DNA from 3 places in the Flexivirga alba genome. Region 3 is predicted to be linked to each of the others. Evidence: riboswitches for the same ligand, from Rfam matches in the RefSeq annotation. Region 3 holds a riboswitch; each other region holds the start of a gene.
The links. A riboswitch is a leader RNA that binds a small molecule or an ion and turns the genes downstream of it on or off. The one in region 3 is predicted to bind S-adenosylmethionine.
Positions count from the first base shown of each region.

Region 1 (3,322 bases), 900 kb from region 3:
CGCCGCGGCGGATGTCCAGGTCGACGTCCGACAGCGCTCGGTGCTGGTCGTCGCCCTTACCGAAGACCTTGCTGACGGCGTCCAGTCGGACCAATGCATCCGCCGAGTTCGACTCAGGCTCAACGGTCTGTCCCAGTGTCGCTGTCATTTCGAGGCCACCGTCTTCTCCAGACCGGTCAGCAGCTTGCGCAGGGCAGCAGCCGGCTTGCGCACCAGGACACTGGTGTTCTTGGACTCGGCGACGACGAGCTTCGAGACGCGCGGGTCCTGGTAGAGCTTGACCAACTCGGCATACGTCGGGTTGTCCTTGTCCTGCTCCCGGGCGACGATCACGTTGATGTAGGGCTGCGCGGTCGCCGACTTCGGGTCGTCGGAGTAGAGCGCCGACGTCGGGTCGAGCTTCCCGTCCAGCGCGAAGTTGTTGTTGATCACCGCGCCGTCGACGGACGACAGTGACGTCACAGTCTGCGACGCGTCGACCGGGGTCACCTGGACCTTCGATGCGCCCTTGTCGACGTCCGCCGGTGTCGACAGGATATTTCCGCCGCCCTTGAGCTTCAGCAGCCCGGCCTTCTGCAGCACCAGCAGCGCCCGGGCCTGGTTGGTCGCATCGTTCGGGATGGCGATCTTCGCCCCGGCCGGGATCGACGACACCGACTTGTGCTTGCGGGAGTAGAGGCTGAGTGGCACGACATACGTCGATCCGACCGGGGTCAGCGTCTCGTGGGACTGGTCGTTGTATGTCGCGAGGAAGACCAGGTGCTGGAAGAGGTTGAGGTCCAGTTGTCCTTGTGCCAAAGCGGGATTCGCCTGGGTGTAGTCGGAGAAGTTGACGGTTTGCACCTTGATGCCGCGATCGCGGGCAAGCTTCTTGAAGACCGTCCAGTAGTCCTGATCCGCGTCGGTGACGCCGATCTTCACCGTGGTCAGTTTCGTGCCGGAGGTTGAATTGTCGGACGACGAGCGACCGGCTGCGAATCCGCCCCCGCCGCCGACCACCAGGCCGACGACGGCCGCGCCGATCCAGCTGCGTCGGGTGTGGGTGCGACGCGGCGGCAGAGTCGGTCGGTCCGGCAGGGACGGGACGTTGGACGGATCGGGGATGTTCTTGTCAGGCATGAGGTCCTCAGGGTCGCTGGTATGACGAATGCGCCCGGCCGTGCTCGAACTCGTCCGCACGCGATCGGCGAGCGGACGGGCAATGGGGAACTGCCGTGCTTGCCGCACTGCAAATCGATGGATTGCGCACTGCGGCCTAGTCATTCACCTGGGGCACCCCGCCACGTGCGTGAGGGTTGCCGCCCAGCAAGCCAGGGCTTGTCGCTGGGACTCGTGACTGGTTCAAACATAAGGAGTAGTTACCGGATAAGTCAAAATCGGTAGCGTTGCTACCACGTTGTGACCTGGCTCACGTACGTGGCAGGCGGGCCGCCGTGACTGATCGGGCCGACGGAACTCGAGTCCTTCCCGTCGCCAAACCCTCGGTAGCCTCGGCGTGTGCCCGGTTCGGAGATCGTCGTCAGCGCTGTCGTGTTCCGGGATCCCGAAGGCCGGGTGCTGACGGTCCGAAAGTCAGGCACCGAGATGTTCATGTTCCCCGGCGGCAAGCTCGAGCCGGGCGAGCACGCCGTCGACGCGGCCGTTCGAGAAGTCGGTGAGGAGCTCGACATACAGGTGCGGGCCGACGACCTGCGCATGGTGGGCACGTTCAGCTCGGATGCCGCCAACGAGCCCGGCCACACAGTCACCGCGACGGTGTACGAGCACGCCTATGTTCCGGTGGCGGCGCCTGCCGCCGAAATCGCCGAACTGCGCTGGCCAGACTTGTCTTCCGAGGCGCCGGCCGATCTCGCGCCGCTGCTCGCGCTCAGCGTGTTCCCAGCCTTGCGTGCTGGTCGCTGATCGGGCGCCGAGGGTCTTGACCGGCCGGTAACTTGTGCTCCACAGTTGCCCCTGCGTGCTGTGCGTCACAACCGTTGTGGCGTCGTCCGCGGGTGTCGTCCGGACGACACGGTCCCCTTGCAGTTCCTGCCCCTGCATGATCTCGAACGATCGGATGACCCGTGAATCCCTTGAAACACCAACGTCGCCGGGCCGCTGTCGCACTCGCAGCAGCCGTTGTCGCATCCGCCGGACTCGCCGCGCCGGCAGCCATCGCCTCAGCGGCTCCGCTCAACTACGTCGCGATGGGCGACAGCTACAGCGCCGGCTCCGGCATCCTTCCGCTGTCGGATGCCACGCCCCTGTGCACCCAGTCATCGCTGAACTCCGCGCACGTCATCGCCGCGGCCAAGGGTTTCGCGCTCACTGATGTGTCGTGCGGTGGCGCGACGACTGCTGACTTCGCGGGCAAGCAGTTCGGCGTCGTGGCACCGCAACTCAACGCGCTCAGCACCTCCACCGATCTGGTCACCCTGACGATCGGCGGCAACGACAACAACACGTTCATCAACATGATCGCTGCGTGTGGCAGTGCGGGTATGGCGACGCTCGGGTTCGGCAGCCCCTGCAAGACGCTGTATGGCGACAGCTTCGCCAACAGCATCACCAACTCCACCTACCCGAACCTCGTCTCCGCCCTGAAGTCCGTGCGGGCAAAGGCGCCGAATGCCCGGGTCGCGATCGCCGGCTACCCGCACGTGATGCCGGCGGACAACTCGAGTTGCTTCGCCGTGATGCCCATCGCATCCGGTGACGTCGCCTACGTGAACTCGATCGAGGCGACGCTCAACAGTGCGGTGCAGCGCGCCGCAGCCGCAACGGGGGCCACGTACGTGGACATGTCCGCCCCGACCGTCGGTCACGACGCGTGCAAGCCGGTCGGCACTCGGTGGGTCGAACCCGCGCTCTGGGGCACGAACTACGTGCCGGTCCACCCGAACGCCGCGGGCGAGCAGGCATACGCCGACCAGTACGTCGCCCGGCTCGGCCTCTGACCGAAGTCTGCCGGGCGGCACAGACGGAGTTGAGCACGAGAGGACGATAGATGCTGTGAGCGAGCTTTCTCACGACATCTATCGACCTCTCGGCGCGCTCAGGATGCCCGAAACGGCGCTGCAGACCGGACGTACCGTCCATTCCGGGAGAGCCTCACGCACGAGACCCCGCCTGCTGGTTAGGCTCTCCGGGTGTCCTCGGGAGTGACCGGTTACTTGGTGCTGCTCGGCGTCGGTGTCGCCGGAGCGGTGCTTTTCGTTGCCGCGATGGCCTCTCGGCGGCTGTTGGCGCCCAGCGCACCGAGCCTGGCGAAGTTGACCACCTACGAGTCGGGCGTCGATCCGGCGAGCGGCGGCTGGGCGCAGACCCACTTCCGGTACATCAC
Region 1 covers NZ_JBHSWH010000001.1:1,719,090-1,722,411, forward strand. The annotation lists gene ACFQDH_RS08365 (methionine ABC transporter ATP-binding protein) at 1-148, opposite strand, end outside; gene ACFQDH_RS08370 (MetQ/NlpA family ABC transporter substrate-binding protein) at 145-1,119, opposite strand; SAM riboswitch class IV at 1,210-1,338, opposite strand; gene ACFQDH_RS08375 (NUDIX hydrolase) at 1,498-1,902, shown strand; gene ACFQDH_RS08380 (SGNH/GDSL hydrolase family protein) at 2,064-2,936, shown strand; gene ACFQDH_RS08385 (NADH-quinone oxidoreductase subunit A) at 3,129-3,322, shown strand, end outside.
Region 1: linked by a shared signal. The riboswitch ahead of ACFQDH_RS08370 (MetQ/NlpA family ABC transporter substrate-binding protein) and the one ahead of metX (homoserine O-acetyltransferase MetX) in region 3 are both predicted to bind S-adenosylmethionine.

Region 2 (3,322 bases), 110 kb from region 3:
GTCGGCACGGACTGGACGGCGTGCTGCCGCACCAGGCCGGCAGCGCCGAGCCCGGGATCAGGGGCACCGTGGTGCGCAGCAACCATCCGGTGACACTCATCGCAGCGCACCCGGCGGGCCGTTTCCCCAGCATTCCTGACGTGCTGGTGCAGACGCCGCAAGGCGCCTACCGGTTGCGGGCGGTGCACACGCCGGCACCGCTGCCGGACATCGTGCCGGACTGGCGGTCCGCGCTGCGGTCACTCACCCGATGGCGTGCGGAGCTGCCCGCGAAGCAACCGCTGGTGATGGCCGGCGATTTCAACGCGTCCTCGGCGATGCCGGGTTTCCGCGAACTCGCCGACGGGCTGACCGACAGCAGTCGCGCGACCGGCTCGGGCTGGACGCGGACCTGGCCCCGCGGCGCGTGGCTTCCGCCGTTCATCCAGCTGGATCACGTGCTGACCCGCGGCTTCGGTGTCGTGGCCGACGGCACCATCGACGTGAGCGGCACCGACCACCGCGGCTACTGGGCCAGGTTGCGCTTCGAGCCGGTCACCAGGGCAGCGGCTCGCTGAGGTCGCGTGGGTCGGCCGGAGCCGACCAGCCCTCGTCGGTGTGCACGTAGGACAACGCCGGGCCGTGCTCGACCAGTCGCCGGACCGCCGCCACCAGCCGGTCGACGTGCTCACCGTTGGTGGCCAGACCGAGGCTCGCGCGTATGGCGCACGCCCCGTCGCCGACGACGGCGTCGCACAACAGATGCGCGCAGAACCTGCCGTCACGAACCGCGATGGCGTCCTCGTCGGCCAGCACCTGCGAGACCAGCGACGGGTCATAACCCTCGACCGTGAAGGTGACGACGCCGACGTTGGGCCGGTCGCCGAGCACCTCGACGATGCTGACCCGATCGATGGCGGCCAGTCCGGCACGGAGTCGGCCGTGCAGCTGCGCCTCGTGCGCCCCGATGGTCGCGCGGTGCGTCTGCAAGGTCGCGCAGGCCGCCGCGATCGTAATGGCACCAACGGCGTTCGGGGTGCCGCCCTCGTGGCGGGCCGGGCCCAACTGCCACTGCGTGTGGTCGTGGTGCACCCGGGACGTGGCGCCACCGGCCGGCAGGTAGGGCTCCGCGGCGTCCAGCCAGTCGCTGCGTCCGGCGAGCACGCCCGCGCCATACGGGGCATAGAGCTTGTGGCCGGAGAAGGCGACCCAGTCGACGCCGAGCACGTCGAGGTCGATCTCGACATGCGGTGCGTACTGCGCGGCGTCCAGGACAGTTCTTGCCCCGAACTCCCTTGCAACAGCTACGAGTTCGGTCACTGGCCAGATCTCGCCGGTGACGTTGCAGGCGCCGGTGATCACGACGAGGCGCTCGCCTTCGGGCGATCTCTCGAGCGCTTCGCGCAGCAGCTGTATGGCGTGCTGCTCGCTCGTCGGCACAGGCAGTCGGGTGGTGCGGTCCTGCGCCCACGGCAGGAGCGCTGCGTGATGCGCCGACTCCCAGGCGAAGACCTGGGTGTCCCGCGGCAGGCAGTGGGCGAGCAGTCGCAGCGCGTCGGTGGTGTTGCGGGTGAAGACGACCTCGTCGCCGCTGCGGGCTCCCACGAAGTCCGCGACCTGCGCACGAGCGGCCTCGAACCAGCCGGTGGTGACCTGGCTGGCGTAGCCGGCGCCGCGGTGCACGGACCCGTAGCGGCGTTGCACCTGCTCCGCGGCCTCTGCGACAGCGACCAGCGCCGGCGTGGTGGCGCCGTGATCGAAGTTGGCGTAGTCGGTGACGGTGTGGTGCACGGTCGGCACGCCGAGATCGGCGGACACCGTCCTCGGCAGGCCGTCGGCGGCCTTCCGCTTGCGGTGGGTCCCGGCGGCGGGCACGCCCAGTTGCCGGGCGGTCTCGTGCTGTTCTGTGGCGTCCTGCTCAGGGTCGATGCTGATGATGCTCAACGGCTGCTCCTTGGCCGATCAGGGATCGACGAGGGCACGTGCAGGGCCGATCCGCGCTTGCCGACGTGTTGTCACGTCCGCCCGGTCGTCACCCGGAGCACCCCACCGCGGTGGAGGGTTGCCGCTCAGCTAGCCGGGGCTTGACGCTGAGACTCATGACCTGGGAACAAATGTAGCCGCAGCCCCCGCGACGTCGTCAAACCTGTCCCGCGGAGTGGGAAGGCGTGTCGTGCTGCTGTCGGCGCTTGCGGCGTGTTTCCCATGGGGCGGATGGGGTTGTCGCGTACGGTGTTTTCGTGGCTACCCGTCCGTCCTCGTCGACAACGACCGCGCGCGCGACCCGAAGCAAATCCGGGTCGAGCGGAGCCGGTTCGCGCTCCCGACCCGCGTCGGGGCGCACTTCGACGCGCCCGCCCGCCAAGAAGGCGACCGGCGCGAAGGCCCGGGCCGGCGGCAAGCCGGCCGGTGGTGGACTGCCGTTCCCGCTTCGCGCGGCCCGCGGCACCTGGATGGGTGTCGCACACGTCGCCGGCGGTGCAGCGCGCCGAGTCGGTCACTCGGCCCGCGATCTCGAGCCGGAGCTGCGGCGTGACGGCCTCGGCTTCGCGCTGATCGCCGCGGCCATCGTCATCGCTGCCCGCGAATGGTGGGGGCTGACCGGTGCGGCGGGTGACGTCATACACGCCATCGTCGCGGGGACCTTCGGTCTCGGCGCGCTCGTGCTGCCCCTGGTCCTCGTCCTGATCGGTGTCCACCTGATGCGCTCGCCGCGCGGGGACCAAGCCACCAACCGGGTGATGGTCGGGCTTGCGCTGTTCGCGATCGCGGTCTGCGGTGTCACGAGCATCGCCAAGGACATCCCGCAGCCGAGCGAGACCGACGCGTTGCGCGGCGCCGGCGGCATCATCGGATTCTTGGCCAGCAGTCCGCTCGTGGCAGCGGTGCACACAGCCGGTGCGATGGCGTTGCTGCTCATCCTGGGCATCTTCAGCGTGCTGGTCATGACCGCGACGCCGGTGACGATGATCCCTGAGCGCCTCGCGCAGCTGCGTGCCCGGCTCTTCGAGCACGGCGGCCCGTATGCCGAGGACGATGAGGCAGTCGACGCGGTGGCGCAGGATCTGCACGGCGACCAGATCGATGGCGGCAAGCGCAAGCGTCGTCGCAAGGCCAAGAACGACGAGCTCGACCCGAGCCTCGATGGCGACGAGCCGTTCGAGCAGGCCGCCACGGTGGTGCCGCGGCGGACGAAGAGCGGACGTGTCCTGCGTCCGGGGGAGAAGGATCCGGGCACGAGCGAGGTCTACAACGTCGACGGCGCCGAGCACGCGCCGAAGGACGAGAAGAAGGCCGCGCCCGCCGACGGGACCCAGGCGATGCCGCTGCCCGGCACGACCGG
Region 2 covers NZ_JBHSWH010000001.1:2,508,615-2,511,936, forward strand. The annotation lists gene ACFQDH_RS12405 (endonuclease/exonuclease/phosphatase family protein) at 1-557, shown strand, start outside; gene ACFQDH_RS12410 (aminotransferase class V-fold PLP-dependent enzyme) at 535-1,923, opposite strand; SAM riboswitch class IV at 1,972-2,084, opposite strand; partial or broken gene ACFQDH_RS12415 (FtsK/SpoIIIE family DNA translocase) at 2,433-3,322, shown strand, end outside.
Region 2: linked by a shared signal. The riboswitch ahead of ACFQDH_RS12410 (aminotransferase class V-fold PLP-dependent enzyme) and the one ahead of metX (homoserine O-acetyltransferase MetX) in region 3 are both predicted to bind S-adenosylmethionine.

Region 3 (3,322 bases):
GGAAGCTCTCCTCGGCGTCATCGGGCTCGCCGACGACGCGGTCGTGCTGGCCTGGTTGGCCAAGACACTGGCCCATGACACGGATCAGTTCCTCGAGTGGGAGAAGCGCCGCGGCGCCACGATCAAGGGCGAGCGCCTGTCCTGATCCACATCCCTTCTTGCCGTGGGCGGTCCTCCACACCCGGCACTTGAGGGGGTATGCCGACACCGGTCACCCACCGCACGCTGCGGTGCATGACATCCACTGTGAGCGGCATCGGCGAGATCATCGCCCTCCTGCCCTACGAGCTCGGCTTCCTGCCCGCCGACTCGCTGGCGCTGGTCGGCATCCATGAGGGACGCCTGGCGATCACCGCCCGGCTGAACCGCCCGGCTCAGCTCGACGTGGTCGACGCGGCCCGCCAGATGGCGGCCGGCGTCGCGCGCTCTCGCCCGGACGAGTTGATCGTCCTGTGTTACGGCGGATTCATGCAGGGGGACCGCGACTTCGTCGACGTGCTGCGCTGGGAGCTGGACGATCTCGGTGTCGATGTCTCCCACGTCGCCAGCGTTCACGGCGTGCAGTGGCGGGCGGAGCAGTGCGCCTGTGGTTGCTGCCCGCATGAGCTGGTCGAGGTCCCGGAGGCGGCCCGTGTGGCGCCGGTCGCCGAGCACGTGTTGCGCGGCGTGGTGCCGGCGTCCAGTCGTGACGAGCTTGGCCGTCGGTTCGACATACGACATCCGCTGGTGGCTCAAGCGGTGGGGAGAGCTCTGTCCGGCCGGAGCCAGCGCTGCGCGGCCGCCGACGAGCCCGACACTGAGGGGGCCGATGCGCTGCAACGCATCTTGTGCAGGGCGGAGAAGGACGTGCACTGCCTGCCCGTCGAGGTGCTGGCCGCCGCGACCGCGGCCGTCGCGCGAATCACGGTGCGCGACTACGTGCTGGCCTGGCTGATGCCCGATTTCCTGTCGCCGGAGCAGGTCCTGCCCGACGAGCTCGACGAGCACTACGACTTGGGTCCGGCGCCGCTGCATGCCCGCGACGAAGCCACCTTCGACGATCCGGTCTCGGACGTGGCCGGACGCCTCGGGGAGTGGGTCGCCTGCATCCCGCGTGAGCACAGTGTGCCGGTGCTGATGCTGATCGCGGGCGTTCAATGGACGACCGGCAGTGGTGTGCTGGCCATGCTCGCGGTCGAGCGTGCGCTCGCCGTCGACCCGGACTGTCGGCTGGCGCAGCTGTTCGCAGCCGCGCTGCGAGGTGGTTTGCGTCCGCACAGCGGCGAGCAGCGTTCCGCCTGAGCGGAGCAGGACGGCCCTGATCGCTGCTCCGCAGAGTGGACAACGACTTTTTGCCGACGCCCGATTTTTGCTACCGTCATACCTGTCATGAGTCCCAGCGTTCGCTGGAAGTGACCGCCCGACGGGTGGCCAACTCCTTAGGCGAACACAGCCCCGGCTGGCTGGGCGGCAACCCTCCACCGCGGTGGGGTGCCCCGGGTGAGGACAAGGTCGACCGCGCACGCCGGTCGGCAAGCGCGGGGCCGGCGAGCCCCAGGGGCACCCAAGGAGTGGGCCGGATGACCGCCATACGCACTGTGACACCTGCGACGCAGTGGTGCGCGCCGCCGCAGGACAGCAACCCGGACGCGCGCGCCATCCGGCTGACCGACGTGCGACTCGAGAACGGCGAACACCTGCCGGAGGTCGTCGTCACCTTCCAGACCTGGGGCCGGCTGTCGCCGAACGCCGACAATGCCGTCCTCGTCGAGCATGCCCTCACCGGCGACTCACACGTCGACGGAGAGCCGGGTCCGGGTCAGCCCACCGCCGGCTGGTGGCCCGATCTGATCGGCCCGGGCTGCCCGCTGGACACCGACGACCTGTATGTCGTCGCGATCAACGTGCTGGGCGGCTGCCGCGGCACGACCGGACCCGGCTCGCTCGCCCCGGACGGCTCGCCGTGGGGCTCCCGCTTCCCGCGCACGACCATCCGTGACCAGGTCGCCGTCGAGGCGGCGGTCGCCGACGCACTCGGCATCGACGCGTGGTTCCTGGTGCTCGGTGGATCGATGGGCGGCATGCGGGCCATCGAGTGGGTCACCGGTTTCCCGGAGCGCACCCACGCCGCATTGGTCATCGCCAGCGCCGCGCAGGCTACGGGCGACCAGATCGCCTGGGGCCAGGCGCAGACCCTCGCCATCACCTCCGACCCCGGGTATGCCGGGGGCGATTACTACGGTACGGGCGTCATACCCAGTGACGGGCTGGGCATCGCCCGACGCATCGCTCACGCGACCTACCGCAGCGCCGACGAGTTCAACACCCGGTTCGGCATCCGTCCGCAAACCGACGAGAACCCGCTCGGTGACGGCCGATTCGCGGTCGAGAGCTACCTGGATCATCAGGCAGGCAAGCTCGTCGCGCGGTTCGACGCCGGGTCGTACGTCCACCTCACCGCTGCGATGGCCAGCCACGACGTGACACGTGGGCGAGGCAGCCTGACCGAGGTGCTCGGTAGCTACCCGGGCCTGTTGCGGGTGGCCGCGGTCGACTCCGATCGGCTCTTCCCGGTGGCGCTGTCCGAGCAGATCGTCGCGGCGCACGGCCACGGCCGGCTGCGGTTGATGCGCTCGCGGCACGGCCACGACGGTTTCCTCATCGAGACTGATCAGATCGCCGCCATCGTGTCCGAGACGGTTGCCGACGCGCGTCGGCACCGCCTGGCGGTGCCGGTCGCGGGTTGAGGTGACTCGGGTCACGTCGCCGACGACCCGCCCACGGCCGTGGTCCGGTAGCGTCGGCGGTACATCCGATGGAAGAGGTGAGCGCGCAGTGGCTGTCGTGGTGGGATACGTGCCGACCAAGGAAGGCGCTGCCGCGTTGCGTCGGGCAGCCGCCGAAGCCGCCGTCCGGCAGACTCCGCTGATCGTGCTGGACTCCGCGCACAGCGACGGGCAGGACCAGACCCCGATGCTCGCGCCCAGCTGGAAGAGTTGGCCGACCAGGACGTCAGCTACGAAGTACGCACTCTGAGGCCGACCGAGGACGCCACCGACGAGCTGCTGCGCATCGCCGACGAGGAGTCGGCGGACCTGTTGGTGATCGGGTTGCGCCGGCGGTCACCCGTGGGCAAGCTGATCCTGGGTGCGAATGCCCAGCGGATCCTGCTCGACGCCGCTTGTCCGGTGCTCGCGGTCAAACCTGCGGAGTGACCCATTCGGGTCGGATCTGTTTTGCACCAACGGTTTTCGTCGTCAGGAGACGCGTCGTAGACCTGCCGATCAGGGGCCGATGGAATGTTCTGCGCCCCGAATCGTTTTATAATGGTGTGGAAGCGCAC
Region 3 covers NZ_JBHSWH010000001.1:2,619,033-2,622,354, forward strand. The annotation lists gene ACFQDH_RS12880 (YkvA family protein) at 1-145, shown strand, start outside; gene ACFQDH_RS12885 (DUF4192 domain-containing protein) at 235-1,281, shown strand; SAM riboswitch class IV at 1,365-1,524, shown strand; gene metX (homoserine O-acetyltransferase MetX) at 1,560-2,726, shown strand; partial or broken gene ACFQDH_RS23905 (universal stress protein) at 2,815-3,194, shown strand.